DNA from 4 places in the Mesorhizobium sp. B2-4-1 genome. Region 3 is predicted to be linked to each of the others. Evidence: predicted binding sites of a transcription regulator. Region 3 holds the regulator's gene; each other region holds the start of a gene.
The links. Region 3 encodes PhoB, which activates phosphate uptake and scavenging genes when phosphate is short. Its sites were predicted from a motif close to TGTCATNNANCTGTCAT; they were not measured.
Positions count from the first base shown of each region.

Region 1: a site for PhoB is predicted at 2,793-2,809, ahead of FJ949_RS07010 (LTA synthase family protein). Genes of this name have one in related genera too.
Region 2: a site for PhoB is predicted at 1,519-1,535, ahead of FJ949_RS06595 (RNA degradosome polyphosphate kinase). Genes of this name have one in related genera too.
Region 4: a site for PhoB is predicted at 1,542-1,558, ahead of ugpB (sn-glycerol-3-phosphate ABC transporter substrate-binding protein UgpB). Genes of this name have one in related genera too.

Region 1 is NZ_VFVN01000002.1:479,866-484,915, forward strand. Features, by position in the region: gene fabF (beta-ketoacyl-ACP synthase II) at 1-219, opposite strand, end outside; gene FJ949_RS06995 (acyl carrier protein) at 254-490, opposite strand; gene fabG (3-oxoacyl-[acyl-carrier-protein] reductase) at 760-1,497, opposite strand; gene fabD (ACP S-malonyltransferase) at 1,630-2,571, opposite strand; gene FJ949_RS07010 (LTA synthase family protein) at 2,848-4,776, shown strand; gene FJ949_RS07015 (pilus assembly protein) at 4,822-5,050, opposite strand, start outside.
Region 2 is NZ_VFVN01000002.1:404,187-409,236, forward strand. Features, by position in the region: gene FJ949_RS06595 (RNA degradosome polyphosphate kinase) at 1-1,399, opposite strand, end outside; gene FJ949_RS06600 (zinc-finger domain-containing protein) at 1,600-1,845, shown strand; gene FJ949_RS06605 (FAD-dependent monooxygenase) at 1,864-3,087, shown strand; gene FJ949_RS06610 (TIGR02117 family protein) at 3,122-3,784, opposite strand; gene FJ949_RS06615 (amino acid ABC transporter ATP-binding protein) at 3,900-4,703, opposite strand; gene FJ949_RS06620 (amino acid ABC transporter permease) at 4,719-5,050, opposite strand, start outside.
Region 3 is NZ_VFVN01000013.1:63,300-68,349, reverse strand. Features, by position in the region: gene FJ949_RS26295 (sugar ABC transporter permease) at 1-352, opposite strand, end outside; gene xylF (D-xylose ABC transporter substrate-binding protein) at 495-1,535, opposite strand; gene FJ949_RS26285 (ROK family protein) at 1,795-3,036, shown strand; gene phoB (phosphate regulon transcriptional regulator PhoB) at 3,044-3,733, opposite strand; gene phoU (phosphate signaling complex protein PhoU) at 3,753-4,460, opposite strand; gene pstB (phosphate ABC transporter ATP-binding protein PstB) at 4,486-5,050, opposite strand, start outside.
Region 4 is NZ_VFVN01000015.1:64,822-69,871, forward strand. Features, by position in the region: gene kaiC (circadian clock protein KaiC) at 1-302, shown strand, start outside; gene FJ949_RS27465 (ATP-binding protein) at 299-1,423, shown strand; gene ugpB (sn-glycerol-3-phosphate ABC transporter substrate-binding protein UgpB) at 1,817-3,121, shown strand; gene ugpA (sn-glycerol-3-phosphate ABC transporter permease UgpA) at 3,405-4,244, shown strand; gene ugpE (sn-glycerol-3-phosphate ABC transporter permease UgpE) at 4,253-5,050, shown strand, end outside.

The sequences.
Region 1 (5,050 bases), on a different contig from region 3:
CAGTTCCTTCGGCTCGAGCACCGCCTCGGGATTGAAGGTGGCGTTGCTGCCGTCACCACGCGGAACGACATGGGCGATCTTGCAGGCAAGATCCTCCACCTCGAACTCGGTGATGCGCTTGGCGGCGCTGCGGCCGGTCAGAAGTTCCTTCCAGCTGTGCTCGAAGCCCATGCCGAACGGCGACAGCAACCCAAGGCCCGTGACGACGACACGCCTCATCGCAGGTCCTCCCCGGTGATGACTGCGGAAAGCGTCAGGCCGAAGCCTTGTCGATGTACTTCACGGCATCGCCCACCGTCAGGATGGTTTCAGCCGCGTCATCGGGGATCTCGACGCCGAATTCTTCTTCAAACGCCATGACGAGTTCGACCGTGTCGAGACTGTCGGCGCCCAGATCGTCGATGAAGCTCGCCTGCTCCGTCACCTTGTCGGCATCGACGCCCAGGTGCTCGATGACAATCTTCTTGACGCGCTCTGCGGTGTCACTCATTTGGGGCATCCTCGTCTTTTGGTTGTCTGTCTTCGTTAGCGGGCGGAATGCCGCTAATCAAGCTGAAAGATGGTCCCGCCGGAAACGCAATGGCCGCAGACCGGTTTTTGCCCGAACCGCCGGGTTGCGGGCCGCATTACACGAAAAATCGTGGGCGTCCAAGCCGAAATGGTCGCTTTTCACAGCCCGCCCAGGCGTTGCCTGTCGCCGTCTCAAAGCCACCGCGAATGCCCGGGCCCGGCCCGAAATGCATGCTTTGGCCGACCCGATCAGATCATCGCCATGCCGCCGTTCACATGGATGGTTTGGCCGGTGACGTAGCCGGCCTCGTTGGAGGCAAGATAAGCGACGGCGGACGCCACTTCGGCGCTGGTGCCCATGCGGCGCGTCGGGATAGCGGCCATGATCGCCTCCTTCTGCTTGTCGTTGAGCTTGTCGGTCATCGCCGATTCGATGAAGCCCGGGGCGACACAGTTGACGGTTATGCTGCGGGTGGCGATCTCCTGCGCCAGCGATTTGGAAAAGCCGATCATGCCGGCCTTGGAGGCGCAGTAGTTGGTCTGGCCGGGATTGCCGGTGACGCCGACCACCGAGGTAATGTTGATGATGCGGCCGTGGCGACGGCGCATCATCGGATGGGTCAGCTCACGCGTCAGCCTGAACACGGCCGTCAGATTGACTTCGAGCACGCTGTCCCAGTCGGCGTCCGACATCCGCACGAACAGCCCGTCCTTGGTGATGCCGGCATTGTTGACCAGGATGTCGACGCCCTCGAGATCGGCCTCCGCTTTCTGGCCGAGCGCCTTGACCTCATCGCGGTTCGACAGGTCGGCCGGAAACAGCTTCACCCGGTCGCCCAGGTCGGCGGCCAGCGCCTCCAGTCTCTCGACGCGCGTGCCGTGCAGGCCGACGATGGCGCCTTGCGCATGCAGCACCCTGGCGATCGCCTCGCCGATGCCTCCCGACGCGCCGGTGACAAGTGCCTTGCGGCCGGTCAGTTCGAACATGTGTTTTCCTCTTTGGTTTCGGAAGCTCAGCGAGCAACCTTATCTGTATACGTCTCGCGGGTATCCGATTGCCATCACCAACGGAATATCTTCAGCGATACAAGCCGCGCCATCAAATTCACACGCGGCGCCTCACCCGAGCGCCGCCAGTGCGGTTTCGACCTCGGCCGCGGAACCGACCGATGCCGTGGCGATTTCGCGGTTGATGCGCCGGGCCAGCCCTGAAAGCACTTTTCCCGCGCCGACTTCATAGAGCGTGGTGACGCCGTTCGCGCCGAACCACTCCACCGTCTCGCGCCAGCGCACGCGGCCGATCACCTGTTCGAACAGACGGCGCGCAATGATTTCGGGATCGCTGGTCGGAGTGACCGTGACATTGGAGACGAGCGGCACGACAGGCGCGTTCTTGGTTACCCCGGCCAGCGCCTCGCGCATGATCTCGGCGGCGGGCGCCATCAGCGCCGAATGGAAGGGCGCGGAGACCTGCAGCATCAGCGCTCGCTTGGCGCCTTTTTCCGTGCACAGTTTGGCAGCCAGTTCGACCGCTGCCTTGGCGCCGGAAATCACCAGCTGGCCACCGCCATTGTCGTTGGCGATCTGGCAGACCGATCCTTTGGCAGCCTCGGCGCAGGCGGCTTCGACATCGGCCTGCTCCAGTCCGATGATCGCCGCCATGGCGCCTTCGCCGGCGGGCACCGCCGCTTGCATGGCATTGCCGCGGATGCGCAGCAGCCTGGCGGCATCGGCAACCGAGACGAAGCCGGCGGCGGCAAGCGCCGAATATTCGCCCAGCGAATGGCCAGCGACGTAGGTAATCTTGTCCTTCAGCGAGAAGCCGCGCGCTTCCAAGGCCCTGATCGCGGCCAGCGATACGGCCATCAGCGCCGGCTGCGCGTTGGCGGTGAGCGTCAGCGTCTCTTCCGGCCCTTCCCAGATCAGCCTCGACAGGTTTTCGCCGAGCGCGTCGTCGACTTCGCTAAAAACCCTACGCGCCTCGGGGAAGGCATCGGCGAGGTCCTTGCCCATGCCGACAGCCTGGCTGCCTTGTCCCGGAAAGGTGAATGCAACGGCCATGTGTGGGCTCCCAAAGCTCGGTTCTGCTTGCCTGATACACGAATTTTCCTGCCTGTGACGCAACGCGGCCTGCCAAGTCAAGCCCGGTTCGACCCGGCCCCTTGGCAGCTTTGCCGGCCGAGTGCCTGTTCCAAAAGGCTTTTTGGCGATCACTCCTGATGAAAACCGCTCACGAATCGTTTGCTGGCTCTTCTTATTTCCGCCACAGGCGCTAGCTTTGCGTGACAATTCCATGACAATCGAGTGACGGGTCTGTCGCTGGGTGGGGAAGTTAAAGTGGCTAGGATTTCGAAAGGCGCAGGCAAAGCCGCGCCACAGTTTCTGGAAGACGATCCTTCCACCGGCTACCTGCCGGGACGGAAGTGGCCGACCATACGCTATGGGCTGACCAGCCTGCTGATCGCGGCCGTCCTGGTGTTCGCCATCGAATTGATCGTGCGCGGCGACTTCGCCGGCACGGTTTCCTTCTTCCTGCAGCCGCTCAAGCCGGGCTGGACCACGATCGTGGTGTTCGCACTGGTTCTGGTCGGCCTCGATGCCGTTTTCGGCCGCAGCTATCAAAGCCTGATGATCGTCGCGCCGCTGACGCTCTCGCTGGCTTTCATCGGTCACCAGAAATCGCATTATCTCGGCGATCCCCTCTACCCGACCGATTTCCTCTACTCCCGCCAGATCGTGGCGCTGCTGCCGCTTCTGGTGCGTGACCGTCCGATGACTGCCCTTGCCATGATTGTCGGCATCGTCGCCGGCCTGTCGCTGCTCATCTATGGCTGGCGGGTCTGGCGTCGAAAGGTGCCCATACTCAGCCGCAAGGGCCGTCTCGCCCGGCTGACGCTGGCGGTGCCGCTGCTCGCCTTCTTCGTCTCGATCATGGACTATGCCACCTTCTCCTGGACCCGGGACCGGCTGCAGATCATCCCGATTATGTGGGACCAGAAGGAAAATTACGCCTCCAACGGCTTTGCGCTCGCCTTCGCGCTGAACGTGCCGATGGCGCATGTCTCGGCGCCGCCAGGCTATTCGGAAAAGGCGATCGCGGCCATCGACAGGCCGCAGGTGACCGCCTCGGTGCCCCAGGAAAAGCCCGACATCATCGTCGTCATGAGCGAATCCTTCTGGGATCCGACCAAGCTGCCCGGGGTCACCATCACGCCCGATCCGATCCCCAACGTGCGGGCGCTGCGTTCGGGCTCCATGTTCTCACCCGAATTCGGCGGCATGACCGCCAACATCGAGTTCGAGGCACTGACCGGCTTCTCCAACGCCTTCCTGCCGGCCGGCAGCATCCCCTACCAGCAATATGTGCGCACGCCGACGCCGTCGCTGGCGACCTTCCTGAAGAGGGAGGGCTACAGGGCGCGCGCCATCCATCCGGGCACCAACTGGTTCTGGAACCGCGGCGCGGTCTATGCCGATTTCGGCTTCGACGACTTCAGATCGGAAGAGACGTTGCCGCCGATGCAAAAGCGCGGGCCGCTGGCATCCGACGCGGCGATGACGGACGAGATCATCAGCGAGGCCGATGCCAGCGATGCCCCGGTGTTCTTCTTTGCCGTCAGCCTGCAGAACCACGGCCCTTACGAGCCGAACCGCTACTACAACCCGACCCACACCGTGCAGGCGCCGATCAGCCAATGGGCGCGTGAATCGCTGCTGAGTTACACCGAGGGCTCGGCCGACGCGGACCGCGGTCTCGAACGCCTGATCGAATGGGCAAAGAAACGCTCTCGCCCCACCGTCATCGCCTTCTTCGGCGACCATCTGCCGCCGCTTGGGCCGGTCTATGTAGAGACCGGGTTCATGAAGGACAATGTCGCGCCGCGCAAGGAGGCTTCCGCCGAGGCGGCGCTGGAGCATCATCAGACGCCACTGGTCATCTGGTCGAACCGCACAGGCCCTGCCAAGGACATGGGCGCCGTCAGCCCCGCCTTCCTGCCCTATCACATCCTGAAAACGGCCGGCATCACCCACCCCTACTATACCGGCTTCCTGGGCGAGATGCGCGAACGCTACCGCGTGGTCGACCGCAATCTGCTGCTGACGCCGGCGGGAGAAGCCACGCCCGATTGGGCGCGGCAAAAGCAGATCGACCCGGCGATCCGCGACTTCCGGCTGCTGCAATACGACATGATGTTCGGCAAACGCCACGCGGCGCCCGACTTCTTCCCCGAAACGGTGGACAAGGTCGTCGCCCATATGAGCTGAAATTCGCGGCATCCTTCCAGGATGCCGCCCAGCGGGGTCGAGCGTTCAATTCGTCAGTTGCAATTTCGAGAATTTGTTGGCGATCTGCTGGAACACGTTCGGCAATTTGTTTGGATCGTTGACGGCGTAGTAGTCGCTGGGATCCGAGGCGCAGGCGCTGTAAAGCGTGCGGTTGGCGGCGGTATCGGATTGCAGCACCATCGTGTAGATTTCGGCGCCCTGCTTCTTCAACTGCGTGCAGACGCTTTTGGTCCATCCGTCGACATTGCGCGCG
Region 2 (5,050 bases), on a different contig from region 3:
GCACATAATTGCGCAGCTTGCCGTCCTCGCGCCGCACCACCAGCGACATCTTGGCGTGGGTCTTGAGCTCGAGGAAGCCGAACACGACCTGGACGCCGGCGCGCTCGAGGTCGCGCGCCCAGCGGATGTTGGCCTCCTCGTCGAAGCGAGCCTTGAGCTCGACCAGTGCCGTCACCGACTTGCCGGCCTCGGCGGCGTCGACCAGCGCACGCACGATCGGGCTGTCGTTGGAGGTTCGGTAAAGCGTCTGCTTGATCGCCACCACTTCCGGGTCGGCCATCGCCTGGCGCAGGAACTGCACCACCACGTCGAAGGATTCGTAGGGGTGGTGGACGATGATGTCCTTCTCGCGGATAGCGGCGAAGCAATCGCCGCCATGCTCGCGGATGCGCTCGGGGAAACGCGGATTGTAGGGCGTGAATTTGAGGTCGTCGCGGGCAACGGCGACGATCTCCGAAATCTGGCTGAGCGCCAGCGGGCCGGTCAGGACGCTGATGCGGCTCGACGAAACGCCGAGTTCGCCGGCGACGAATTCGCGCAGTTCGGCCGGCATGAGCATGTCGAACTCGATGCGAATGACGGAGCCGCGGCGGCGGCGCTTTAGCGCGGTCTCGAACAGGCGCACGAGATCTTCCGATTCCTCCTCGACCTCGATGTCGCTGTCGCGAATGATGCGGAACGTGCCGGAGCCCTTGACCTCGTAACCCGGGAACAACTTGCCGATGTAAAGGCCGACCGCCTCTTCCAGCGGGATGAAGCGGACATGGTGCTTGCGGTCCGGCAAACGGATGAAACGCTTCAGCGCCACCGGCAGGCGCAAGAGCGCGCTCATCTCCTCGCCGTTCTTGCGATGGCGAAGCTGCAGCGCCATCGAGAAGCCGAGATTGGGGATAAACGGGAACGGATGCGCCGGGTCGATCGACAATGGCGTGAGAACAGGAAACACCTGGTCCTGGAAGTGCTCCTCCAGCCAGGCCTTCTCGTCCTTGGTCAGCGCGTCGCGGGTGATGCTCTCGATGCCTTCCTTGTTGAGCAGCACGGTCAGCGCCGAAAGGCTTTTCTGCTGGTCTTCCTGCAACCGTTCGACCTCGCGCAGCAGCTGTTCGAGCTGCTGTTCGGGGGTACGCCCGTCCGGACTTCTCAACACGATGCCTTCGCGAACCTGGCCGGCCAGGCCGGCGACGCGCACCATGAAGAACTCATCGAGATTGGCCGCGGAGATCGACAGGAAACGTACCCTCTCCAGCAGCGGATGGTTTGTGTTCTGCGATTCCTCGAGCACGCGGCGGTTGAACTGCAACCAGGAGAACTCGCGATTGACGAAACGATCCGGATTGCCTTCCGGGCTTGCCGCTTCCGCATTGATGAACTCGCTCTGGACCGGCTTCAGTTCGTTCATGGTTCCTGCTCTTCCCACGTCTGGTTGCTTCGCCGCTTTCGGGCGGCGCCCAGGCTGTTGCGCCTGGCCGCGATGCTCCAGCCGGTTAACCGGCTTAACTTATCCTCTGACAGGCTTTTGCGACAGTTTCATTTCATCGAACTTGCAAACAGGCCGGTTATGATCCAAACGCTGAGCAGACTGCGCTAAAGGAGACGACGATGGCAGGCGGTTCCATTCCCCATTTCCAGAACGATGCGGGCCATCCGGCGATCGATATCGGAGTCAAGGAATTCATGTGCACCGGCGCCAACCCGCCTTTCGACCATCCGCATGTGTTTCTCGATATGGGCGACGACAATGAGAAGGTCTGCCCCTACTGCTCGACGCTCTACCGCTATTCGCCGAAGCTGACGGCGATGGAAACGCTGCCGGCCGGCTGCCTCTACATCGACCAGGCCGCCTGACTTCCAGCGGCCCGGCCAATGGCAGACGCACAGTCCCGGCAAGTCATCATCGCCGGGGCGGGTATTGCCGGGCTGACCGCGGCGTTGGCTTTCGCCGAGCGGGGCTATCCCGTACGGATCTTCGAACAGGCGCAGCGCCTAGAAGCGGCGGGCGCCGGCATCCAGCTTTCGCCCAACGCGACACGCATCCTGCGTGAGCTCGGCGTACTCGACGCACTTCTTCCCAATGCCGTCAGGCCGGAAGCCGTGGTGCTGAAGGATGCGGCAACCTTGGGCGAACTGGCGCGCGTACCTTTTGGACGAGCCGGCGAGGCGCGCTGGGGTGCGCCCTACCTCGTGGCGCATCGAGCGGACCTGCAAAACGCGCTGATGGCGCGCGTGGCTGCCATGCCCGATGTTCATCTCACTACTGGTGCGCGCCTTGGCAGCGTCACGATCAGCAGTTCAGGCGTCACCGCGGCAGCCGATGTGGGTGGCAGGCTCGTCGCGGCGGAAGGTTTCCTTCTGGTCGGCGCCGATGGCGTCTGGTCGTCGATGCGCGGACTTGCCGACCAAGGAAGGAAAACCAGGCTTGCGAAAAGCCACTTCTCCGGCGAACTGGCCTGGCGGGCAACCGTCAGCGCAGACAGTCCTGCCGGGCAAGCTTTTGCAGAGATCGGTGCGCCGGACTGCGTCACCACCTTCCTGCATCCCGGCTTTCACATGGTCGCCTATCCCGTCAGCAAGGGCAGCGCCATCAATCTCGTCGCTTTCACCAGGGGCGAGCGTATCGCCGAAGGCTGGTCCGGCCATGCCGATCCCGCAATCCTGGCCGGCGCCATGCGCCGCACCGCGCCGGCGCTGGCAAGGCTTGCGGAGTTGGCCGGCCCTTGGGCGGCCTGGCCGGTCCATACGGTCGATCAGAAGCCGCCATGGGTAAGGTCGGGCCGCATCGCACTGGTCGGCGACGCGGCGCATGCCATGACGCCGTTCGCGGCACAGGGCGCCGCGATGGCCATCGAGGATGCCGCCACGCTTGCCGACGTCATGGCCGCCTCCCCTGCCGATCTCGCCGGAAGTCTTCAAATCTGGGAAGGCCTGCGCCGGCCGCGCGTCGTGAGAGTGGCACGTCGCGGCGCCCTCAACCGCCTTGCCTGGCATGCCTGGGGTCCGGTGGCGTTGGCGCGCAACCTTTTCCTGAAAATGCGGGCGCCGGAGAAGCTCGCCGCGGATTTGGACTGGCTTTATGGGTGGCGGGCCTAGAACTCGAACGAGGCGTTGGCGTTATCTGCGCGACCTACCAATTATACAGCCTCAACGACCACCCGAGCGAGACCGGCAACGGGTTCCACCAACCGGTGCGCAGGCCGGCGGTTCGCAAGGCGGCCGCGGTCCAGGTGTTGCAGCCGGCCAGCGCATTGAAATGGCCGTTCGCCTCATAGAAGCGGTCGAAATTGGAATAGGCGGCCCCTGCGATGACGATCGGCCCGCCTGGTCCTTGCTGAAAACTCGCATCGATGAAGTCGAGCAATGCCGCAAAGCGGTCTTCCGGGATGTCGAAACCGGCGACGTCGGGTCCGGAGATATTGCCGGCGACCTCGACATGCATCACTGAAGCGTCAACCGTCAGGGCCTTGAATACGGGCATCGCCTTCAGCTGCGACCAGGTCGGCGTCTCCAGGTAGAAGGCGCGGCCGCCCCAGCCGAAGACGATGTAGCGCACCTCGGGCGCGTCGGAAGGCTGGCCGGCAGCGGCGAGGAAGCGAAAGCGCCGGCGCACGCCATCATCGACGGGAATGGCGATGTCGGTGTGGATCGGATTGCTCAGCACCAGAATGTGCCTGGCGCCCTCGCCGGCCGCGGCAGCCGGCCAGAGTGGCCGCGGCACCAGCGTGCCGAGTGCCGCGACCAGCACCACCGCGGCAACCAGCACGGCCAGGAAACGAAGGCGTTTTCTCATCCGGGCATAGTTCTTGCGATTCCATCACGTTTCAATCGAAACGATCCGATCGGCCAAATGTGAAAAAGCCCGACCGTGGCGCGGCCGGGCTCCTTCCATTTCGACGAAGCAGCGCTCAGTGCAATATCTGCGACAGGAACAGCTTCGTGCGCTCGTGGCGCGGGTGATCGAAGAACTCGGCCGGCGTGTTCTGCTCGACGATCTGGCCCTGATCCATGAAGATCACCCGGTTGGCGACTTTCCGCGCAAAGCCCATCTCGTGGGTGACGCACAGCATGGTCATGCCTTCCTCGGCAAGGCTAACCATGGTCTCCAGCACTTCCTTGATCATTTCCGGGTCGAGTGCCGAGGTCGGCTCATCGAACAGCATGATGCGCGGGTTCATGCACAGCGAACGAGCGATCGCCACGCGCTGCTGCTGGCCGCCGGAGAGCTGGCCCGGATATTTGTTGGCCTGCTCGGGGATCTTGACGCGCTTGAGGAAATGCATGGCCATCTCCTCGGCCTGTTTCTTCGGCGTCTTGCGCACCCAGATCGGCGCCAGCGTGCAGTTCTCCAGGATGGTCAGGTGGGGAAACAGGTTGAAGTGCTGGAACACCATGCCGACCTCTCGGCGCACCTCGTCGATCTTCTTGAGATCGTTGGTCAATTCCTTGCCGTCGACGAAGATCTTGCCCTTCTGGTGTTCTTCGAGCCGGTTGATGCAGCGGATCATGGTGGACTTGCCGGAGCCGGACGGGCCGCAGATGACGATGCGCTCGCCGCGCATCACCTTGAGGTTGATGTCCTTCAGCACATGGAACTCGCCATACCATTTGTGCATGGCGATGATGTCGATGGCGACATCGGTGGTCGAGATGTGCATCTTCGCGGCATTGACCTTGATCTCTTCCGCGCTGACGGCGTTTTCGGTGGCCATGAACCAATCCCCTTTTTATCGTTTGTAACCGGTGTCGAGCCGGCGTTCCGTATACATTGAATAGCGCGACATGCCGAAGCAGAACAGCCAAAACACGAAGGCGGCGAACACGAGACCGGATTTCGCGGTCTGCGGCGTCGCCCAGTTGGCGTCCGAGAAGTTCTGCTTGACGACGCCGAGCAGGTCGAACATCGAAATGATGAGGACCAGGCTGGTGTCCTTGAACATGCCGATGAACGTGTTGACGATGCCGGGAATGACCAGCTTCAGCGCCTGCGGCAGCACGATCAGTCCCATCTTCTGCCAATAGCCGAGGCCGAGCGAATCGGCGCCCTCATATTGGCCCT
Region 3 (5,050 bases):
CGAAGCCCATGACCATGCCGATCAACCCTTCGGCGGAACCGACGGACAGATCGATATTGCGCATGACGATGACCAGCACCATGCCGCAGGCCATGATGGCGACGGCCGAGGTCTGCACCGACAGGTTCCACAGATTGCGCGGCGTGAGAAAGGTACGGCTGTCGAAATCGAGCGGATTGACGCCGAGACGCAGGCTGGACAAGACATGCAACCCGATCCAGATCAGCAGCAGCGCGCCGATCATGCCGAGCATGCGCGTGTCGATCTCGGTCGCCTTAAGGAACCGGGCGACGGCGCCGAGTTCCGACGCACGCGCGGTGTCGGCCTGCGGGTTGGACGTCGTATCGGTCATGATTTTCTCCCACCGGCCTGCCCGTCCGATGCGGGATGCCGGAAGCCAGCCTAGAAGTTACCCGCCCGGGGCGGAAAAACAAATTTTCTTGAAAAAACGCCGCGGCTTGGCAGCCGCGGCGTTCATCGCATGAAATGGAAGATCAGTTGCAGGCCGCGACGCTGCCCGCCGCGACGCCGGCACAGACCTCGTCTTTCTTGATCCAGCCGGCGTCGATGACGACGTTGAGATTGTCCTTGGTGATCGCAACCGGGGTCAGGAACAGCGATTTGACGGTGTTCCCACCGGGCGTTGTGAAGTCCTTGACGCCGGCGATATCGGTCATCTTCTTGCCGTCGGCCAGCTGCGAGGCGATCTCGGCGGCATTCTTGCCGAGTTCACGCGCGTCCTTCCACACCGACACGGTCTGCGTGCCGAGCGCGATGCGGTTCAGCGCCGCGTGGTCGCCGTCCTGGCCCGAGACCGGAACGGTACCGGCCAGGCCTTGAGCCGTCAGCGCCGCGACGACGCCGCCGGCAGTGCCGTCATTGGCCGCGACGACCGCGTCGACCTTGTTGTCGTTGGCGGTCAGGAACTGCTCCATGTTCTTCTGCGCATTGGCCGGCAGCCAGCCATCCGTATAGGCTTCGCCGACATTCTTGATCTTGCCGCTGTCGATGGCGTCCTTGAGCACTTCCATGGAGCCCGAGAACAGGAAATCGGCATTCGGATCGGCACCCGAGCCCTTGATGAAGACGTAGTTGCCTTCCGGCTTCACCTTGAACACTTCGCGGGCCTGCATGCGGCCGACTTCCTTGTTGTCGAAGGTCAGATAGAAGACGTCCTTGTTCTCGATCAGGCGGTCATAGCCGACGACCGGAATGCCTTCGTCGAGCGCCTTCTGCACCGCCGGGCCGATGGCGGAGGCGTCCTGCGCCAGGATGATCAGCGAATTGGCGCCCTGGGAGATCAGGCTCTCGACGTCGGTGAGCTGCTTGCCGGGATTGGACTGGGCGTCGGCGGAAATATACTTGTCGCCGGCGGCTTCGATCGCCTTCTTCATGGCGGCCTCGTCGGTCTTCCAGCGCTCTTCCTGGAAGTTCGACCAGGAAACGCCGATGACCTTGTCCTTCGCCTGCGCGACCGACGCGAGCGTCAGCGACATGGCGACACCCGCCAGGATGGCGGCTGTGAATCTCTTCATCTTAATCCTCCCTGCGCCGCGTATGGCGCGACCAAACAGGCCCGTAGGCCGGCACAAAGGCTCTATTTTTTCGAGCCTCGAAAAAACACTGGTCCATCGTCGGAACGCTGTCAACGTCGATTCTGATGTATTTTGATGTCCTCGTGAATTTTTTTCGAGCTCCGGAATAAATAATGACAGCCAAGGCCGGTTCTGCCAGTATTTGACGGTCGTCGGGATCCTGGGGAGAGAACGCGGCGACGGGGAGGATGCGAGAAACATGTCGGTCGGAATCCGCCACGACGATTTGCGCCGACGCAACCGGGCGATGGTGATCGCGGCCGTGCGCCGTGCCGGGCAGCCCTCGCGCACCGAGATTGCCGCGACCACCGGGCTCAGCCATTCCACCATATCGGCGATCTCCTCCGACCTGATTGGCGAAGGCATCCTGGCGCAGAGCAAGCCGAGCGAGGCCGGTGCGCTGAAACGCGGCCGGCCGCAGGTCGGCCTCAGCCTCAACCCTGAAGCCGCGGCGGTGATGACCGTGGTGCTGTCGCTGAATTTTCTCTCCGTCGCCGTCATCGACTATGCCGGCCAGGTGATATCTGAAGAGCAGCGCCGGCTGGACACGCTCACCCTGTCGCGCGAGGCGCTGATCGGCGAATGCGTGGCCATCGTCAGGCGGCGGTTCGAGGATCCCGACCTCGACGTCGGCAGCATCGCCCGTATCGCGCTGGCGATCCAGGGCATCACCGACACGGATGCGCGCACCATGCTGTGGTCGCCGATCACGCCGCAGACCGACATCGCCTTCGCCGACATACTGGAGGCCGAGTTCGGCATTCCCGCCACCATGGAGAACGATTGCAACATGATGGCGGTGGCGCTGCGCTGGCGCGATCCCCAGCGCTACCGCGACGACTTCATCGCCATCCTTTTGTCGCACGGCATCGGCATGGGCTTGGTGCTGAAGGGTGAACTGTTCACCGGCACCCATTCATCCGGAGGCGAGTTCGGCCACATGATCCATCGCCCCGGCGGGGCGCTCTGCCGCTGCGGGCGGCGCGGCTGCGTCGAGGCCTATGCCGGCAACTATGCCATCTGGCGCAACGCGAGGCAGCTTGGCGAGGACACCGAGCCCGTCGACGTCAGCGACGCCGACATGCGCACCCTGGCGGCCTCGGCGCGCGAAAAGGACGGGCCGGAGCGCGAAGCCTACCGCAAGGCCGGCGAGGCGCTGGGTTACGGCCTTGGCAGCCTGTTCGCGCTGATCGATCCGGCGCCGGTCGCCATGGTCGGCGTCAGCGCCGCCGCCTTCGACCTGATCGAGCCGGCTCTGCGCGAGGCCATTGCCCAGACCGCCGGCGGCCAGCACTCGAAATCGATTTCCTTCGACACCGAGCCGAACGAACTGCCACTGATCCGCGAGGGCTGCGCCATGCGCGCGCTGACCTTCGTCGACCAGGAGATTTTCGCGCCGGGGGCACAGGCGAAATCAGGCGTGGGCGAGAACGTTGCGTGACATATCCCTAGTCTTCGCGAATCGCATACCCCGCGCCCCGAATGGTGCGGATCACGTCAGGCATGCGGCCATTGTTGACCGCCTTGCGCAGCCGGCCGACATGCACGTCCACGGTGCGCTCGTCGATATAGATCGTTTCGCCCCAGACATTGTCGAGCAGTTGGCTGCGCGAGAACACGCGGCCGGGATGTCGCATCATGAATTCGAGCAGGCGGAACTCGGTCGGCCCGAGCCGGATCTCGCTTTTCTTGCGGTAGACCCGGTGCGATTCACGGTCGAGCACGATGTCGCCGACCTTGAGCACGCTGGACAGAACTTCGGGCTTGGCGCGGCGCAGCAGCGCCTTGACGCGTGCCATGAATTCCGGCGTTGAGAACGGCTTGACCAGATAGTCGTCGGCGCCGGTGGAGAGACCGCGCACCCGGTCGCTTTCCTCGCCGCGCGCCGTCAGCATGATGATCGGCAGCCGCTCGGTCTCGGGCCGCATGCGGAGACGGCGGCAGAGCTCGATGCCGGACACCGCCGGCACCATCCAGTCGAGCACAAGAAGGTCAGGGACATTCTCCTGCAAGCGGATCTCGGCTTCGTCGCCGCGCGTCACCACCTCTACCTGATAACCCTCCGATTCCAGATTGTAACGGAGCAGCACACCCAGCGGCTCCTCGTCCTCCACCACCATGATGCGTGGCGCGATCATCGACTGGTCACCCCTGCCGTCAAGCCGCTGGCGCCGACATCGCCGTCTCGTCCTGCTTCGGGCGATTGGCGGGCAATTGCGTGCCGGTCAGCACATAATAGGCATTTTCGGCAATGTTGGTCACGTGATCGCCGATGCGCTCGAGATTCTTGGCGCAGAACAAAAGATGCGTGCAGGCGGTGATGTTGCGCGGATCCTCCATCATGTAGGTCAGCAGCTCGCGGAACACCGATGTGTATTTGACGTCGATGCGTTCATCGTCGGCGCGCAGCTTGGCAAGTGCCGCGGCATCGCGCGCCGCATACTCCTCGATCACGCCTTGCACCTGGATCAGCACAAGCTGCGCCATGGCGTCGATGGAGTGCGACAGGTCGCGCGGCGTGGCGGCAAGGCCGACGGTGCCGACGCGCTTGGCGATGTTCTTGGCGAGATCGCCGATGCGTTCGAGATCGCCCGCCATGCGGATCGAGCCGACGACATGGCGCAGATCGTCCGCCATGGGCTGCCGCTTGGCGATCAGGGTGATGGCGCGGTCGTCGAGTTCGCGCTGGCGCGCATCCATGATCGCGTCGTCGGAGACGACGCGCTGGGCGAGCGCGTTGTCGGAATTCAGGAGCGCCTTGGTCGCGCCGCCGACCATCGATGAGGCGAGATCGCCCATGTCGCGGATCAGCCTGCTGATCTGTCCGAGATCTTCGTCAAAGGCTGCGACTGTGTGTTCGGCCATGATCTTGGTCCTCGTATGCCTGGGATCAGCCGAAGCGGCCGGTGATATAGTCCTGCGTGCGCTTCTCGCGGGGCGACGTGAAGATCTTCTCGGTGCGGTCGAACTCGACCAGCTCGCCCAGATACATGAAGGCGGTCTGCTTCGACACGCGCGCCGCCTGCTGCATGTTGTGGGTGACGATGACGATCGTATAATCGGCCTGCAACTCGTCGATCAGCTCCTCGATCTTGGCGGTCGACAGCGGATCGAGCGCCGAGGCAGGCTCGTCGAGCAGGATGACCTCCGGCTTCACCGCCACCGTGCGGGCGATGCAGAGGCGCTGCTGCTGGCCGCCCGAAAGGCTGAGGCCGCTGGCGTTGAGCTTGTCCTTGACCTCGCTCCACAGTGCCGCGCGCTTCAGCGCCTGCTCGACACGGCCGTCCATCTCCGCCTTGCTGAGCTTCTCATAGAGCCTGACGCCGAAGGCGATGTTCTCGTAGATCGACATCGGGAACGGCGTCGGCTTCTGGAACACCATGCCGATCTTGGTCCTGAGCAGGTTGAGATCCTGCGAACGGTCGAGGATATTCTGGCCGTCGAGCAGCACCTGG
Region 4 (5,050 bases), on a different contig from region 3:
CCTTCATAAAGAAGCGCGAAATTGCCGGCCTTTGCACCGCTACCAACAAATCGCTTGTCGGAGGCCAGAGCGCTAGCGAGCAGCATATTTCCACACTCACCGATTCGATCATTCTGTTGCGCTACATTCAGCAGGAAGAATTCATGCATCGCGGCATGATGGTGCTGAAAATGCGCGGCAGCGAACACGACAAACAGATACGGCGCTTCACCATCGACAGTGGCGGTATGCATCTTGGAAAGCCCTTTGACAGCGCGCCTGATGTGTTCGGCGACTCCGCCGTGGACAACACGTCGACATGAAGAGCGCCTTGAATACGGCGCAAAACGCCGCCGAAATGCTGGAATCGCCCGGAGATACATCTCCGGCTGGCATCAGCCAGCTCAGCTTTCGCCAGTTGATCGAAAATACCGCCGACGGGATGCTGGTGGTCGATTTGGACGGAACAGTGCTCTATGCCAATCCTGCGGCAGCCGTAATTTTTGGACAGCCGCTTGACGAACTCCTCCACGTTCCGCTCGGCCGTCCGGTCGTCTCCGGAGAGATCGCCGAGATCACCGTTCACCGTTCCGGCCGCAAGCCGGCAGAAGTGGAAATGCGTACGGTCGAGGTTACCTGGGACAGCAGGCCCGCATTGCTTGCCAGCCTGCGCGATGTCTCGGCCCAGCGATCAAGAGAAGAAAACGCACGCCAGTCACAAAAGCTCGAGGCCATTGGACGCCTCGCAGCTGGCATTGTCCATGACTTCAACAACCTACTCGCCGTTTTCGGGTCTGGCCTTCGGCTTCTGGAGAAACAGATCGCTAAAGATCCTGCGGATGAGAAAGTCGCTCTGCTGGTCGAGGAGATGTTCAGGCGGATCGAAAATGGAGGAGCGCTAACACAGCAACTGCTTGCCTTTTCGCGACGCCAATCCCTGGTCCCGGAACAGATTGATCTCAATGAACGTATCAAGGGGCTGACGACGCTGCTGGAACGGACGTTGGGGAGCGGCATCCGGGTACAATGCAATCTGGATCCAGCCTTGGGCCCTATCCTTATCGATGCCAACCAGCTCGACATCGCCGTTCTTAACCTTGCCGTGAACGCCAGAGATGCAATGAAAGGCAGTGGCACTCTCACGATTGAGACCAGCAATTTTCCAAATGATCTGGAGGATTTGCGTTCAGCGGCGGCTTCATTTGTTCGCGTGACTGTACGCGATACCGGCTGTGGAATGAGCAAGGACACCCTGGCGCGCGTTTTCGAGCCGTTCTTCACAACAAAATCGGAAGGGCAGGGTACGGGACTCGGGCTAAGCCAAGTTTACGGCTTCATCAAGCAATCCGGTGGGCATGTCCGAATCGATAGCGAAATCGGTCAGGGAACAAGCCTGCATCTCTACTTGCCGCGCGCTTCTGGAACCCAGCGGCAGCAGAACTGAGCGGCGGCAGACCCATTCCCGGCCAGCAGACTGATTGGCCGATGTCAAATCCGTCAGGCTGAGCGCGGGACGGGAATTTCCACGCATCGACCGAGCAAACCGACGCCTTTTTCAGCGTTGTCATGTCAGCGTTGTCATGTGCTGTTAGACGCCGTTCGTCGGTGAGGTCGCTGACCGTCTCGAGACAGGTCCCTGGTACATCAATTCAAGCAGCAAGCCGCTATGCAATCCTTTTCCGGGTCACTTTCATCCGGAAGTGAACGCTACTTTAGCCGGACATGAAGTGCGCCTGCCCGCAACAAAACCGTTGTCCGCTGCGCGCGAACGACACATAGTGCCATTGCGGGAGTGCCCCTTTCGCCAATGACAAGCAATGAGAACGGGAGACGAAACATGAAGTTCTTTGGCTTCGCGGCCGGTGTCGCCGTGACCCTGCTTTCCACAACCTCCGCCTTCGCCGTCACGCAGATCAGCTGGTGGCACGCCATGACCGGCGCCAACGCAGAGGTCGTCGACAAGATTTCCAAGGATTTCAACGCCAGCCAGGGCGACTACCAGATTGTTCCGGTTTTCAAGGGCACCTATCCCGAAACGCTGAATGCCGGCATCGCCGCCTATCGCGCCGGCCAGTCGCCTGACATCATCCAGGTGTTCGATGTCGGCACCGGCGTGATGATGGCGGCCCGGGACGCGATCAAGCCAGTGGCCGAGGTGCTGACCGGCGCCGGGATGAACTTTGACAAGAGCCAGTATCTGCCAGGCATCGTCGGTTATTATTCGACGCCGGACGGCACCATGCTGTCCTTCCCCTACAACTCCTCCTCGCCGATCCTCTACTACAACAAGGACATCTTCCAGAAGGCGGGGCTCGATGTGAACAACCCACCCAAGACCTGGAACGAGGTGTGGGAGGATGCCAAAAAGATCAAGGCGAGCGGCGCCGCCGCTTGCGGCTACACCTCGACCTGGCTGACCTGGATACACCTGGAAAACTTCGCGGCGTGGAACGATGTGCCGTGGGCCACGCAGCAGAATGGCCTGGCCGGCGGTGATGTCGAACTCAAGATCAACTCGCCGATCTTCGTCAAACATTTCCAGGCGCTCGCCGATCTGGCCAAGGACGGCACCTTCAAATATGGCGGGCGCACCTCCGAAGCCAAGCAGATATTCCTCGCCGGCGAATGCGGCATCTTCACCGAATCCTCGGGCGGCCTAGGCGACATCGTCAAGTCGGGCATGAACTACGGCATTGGCCAGTTGCCCTATGACAGCGACGCCAAGGGCGCGCCGCAGAACACGACGCCGGGCGGTGCCAGCCTTTGGGTCTTCGGCGGCAAGTCCGACGAGGAGTACAAAGGCGTCGCGGCTTTCTTCGCCTATCTGTCCAAGACCGATGTGCAGGAATATCTGCACCAGAAATCGGGATACCTGCCGGTGACGCTCGCCGCCTATGAGGCGACGAAAAAGTCCGGCTTCTACGACAAGAATCCCGGTCGCGAGACGCCGATCCTGCAGATGACGGGCAAGGCGCCGACCGACAATTCGAAGGGCGTGCGGTTGCCGAACCTGCCGCAGGTGCGCGACATCCAGAACGAGGAGTTCGAAAAGATGCTTGCCGGCCAGGAAACCGCCCAGCAGGCGCTCGACAATGCGGTCACGCGTGGCAACGCGGCGATCAAGGAAGCGCTGGGGAATTAGGGCGCGTCGAGCCTATCGAGTTATAGTCCTTGCTCTACGAGACCCCCCTCCGCCCTGCCGGGCATCTCCCCCTGGAGGGGGGAGACTGGCTGTCGCGACCGTTTTCGGCAATTGTCAAAGCTGGAGAATGGCAGCTGCCGCAGGAACTGCCAATCTTCCTCCAAGAGGGGGAGATGCCCGGCAGGGCAGCGGTGAGCGCCGTAGAGTGCCGCTCGGCTTTCCACGCCGGAGCGGCGCATTGACCCCGCGCGTCGTCTTTCCCAACAAAGTCTTGCCATACCTAATGGTGGCGCCGCAACTTGCCATCACGCTGGTGTTCTTCTACTGGCCGGCCGGGCAGGCGCTCTACCAGTCGATGCTGAGGCAGGACCCGTTCGGGCTGAGGAGCAGGTTCGTCTGGTTTGCCAATTTCCGCAAGGTGCTTGCCGACCCGGCCTATCTCAACTCGATCAAGGTCACAGTGGTGTTTTCGCTCGCGACCGTGATCGTTGCCATGGGCGTGGCGCTGCTCCTTGCCGTGATGGCGGAAAAGGTGGTGCGCGGCAAAGGCCTCTACCGCACGCTGATGATCTGGCCCTACGCGGTGGCGCCGGCGATTGCAGGCATGCTGTGGCTGTTCCTGTTCAATCCATCGATCGGCTCGCTGTCTTATCTGCTGAGACGTTTGGGCGTCGCCTGGGATCCGCTGCTCAACGGCACCGACGCCATGATCCTTCTGGTGGCGGCGGCCGCCTGGAAGCAGATCAGCTATAATTTCCTGTTCTTCGTCGCCGGGCTGCAGGCGGTGCCGAAAACGCTGATCGAGGCGGCGGCGATCGACGGCGCCGGCGAAACCAAGCGCTTCTGGACCATCGTCTTCCCGCTTTTGGCGCCGACGACGTTTTTCCTTTTGGTCGTCAATACCGTCTATGCGCTGTTCGACACGTTCGGCATCGTCCACGCCGTCACCGGCGGCGGGCCGGGCAAGGCCACCGAGACACTGGTCTACAAGGTCTACAATGACGGCTTCGTCAATCTGATCCTCGGCGATTCGGCGGCGCAGTCGGTCATCCTGATGGTCATCGTCATCGCGCTCACCGCCATCCAGTTCCGCTACGTGGAACGGAAGGTTCATTACGGCTGAGGAGCGCGATGATCGGTCAATCCCCGTTTCGCATTTTCCTTGCACATGCCGTGCTCATCCTCGGCATACTGATCGTGGCCTTTCCGATCTACTACACTTTCGTTGCCTCGACGCAGACGCTGCAAACCATCCTTAGGCCGCCACTGCCTTTCCGGCCGGGCAGCGAGTTCTGGAACAATTACGGCGAGGCGCTGTTCGGCGGCGTCGGCCGCATCGGCGGGCTCGGCGTCGGCAGGCTGCTCCTCAACTCCACGATCATGGCGCTCGGCGTTGCGGTCGGAAAGATATTCATCTCGATCCTGTCGGCCTATGCGATCGTCTTCTTCCGTTTTCCGCTGCGCATGACTTTCTTCTGGCTGATCTTCATCACCCTGATGCTTCCCGTCGAGGTGCGCATCCTGCCGACCTACAAGGTAATGGTCGACCTCGGTATGATCGACACTTATGCCGGACTGATCATCCCGCTGATCGCCTCGGCCACCGCAACGTTGTTGTTCCGCCAGTTCTTCATGACCATCCCGGGCGAGTTGGTTGAGGCGGCGCGCGTCGACGGCGCCGGTCCATGGCGGTTCTTTTTCGATATCCTGTTGCCATTGTCGCGCACCAATATCGCGGCGCTGTTCGTCATTCTTTTCATCTACGGCTGGACGCAGTATCTGTGGCCGCTGCTGGTCACCAACAGCAACGATATGAACACCATCGTCATCGCACTGAAGAAGATGGTCTCCTTCGCCGATGCCGACACCCAATGGCATTTGGTCATGGTCACGGCGATCCTGGCAATCTTGCCGCCAATCCTGGTTGTG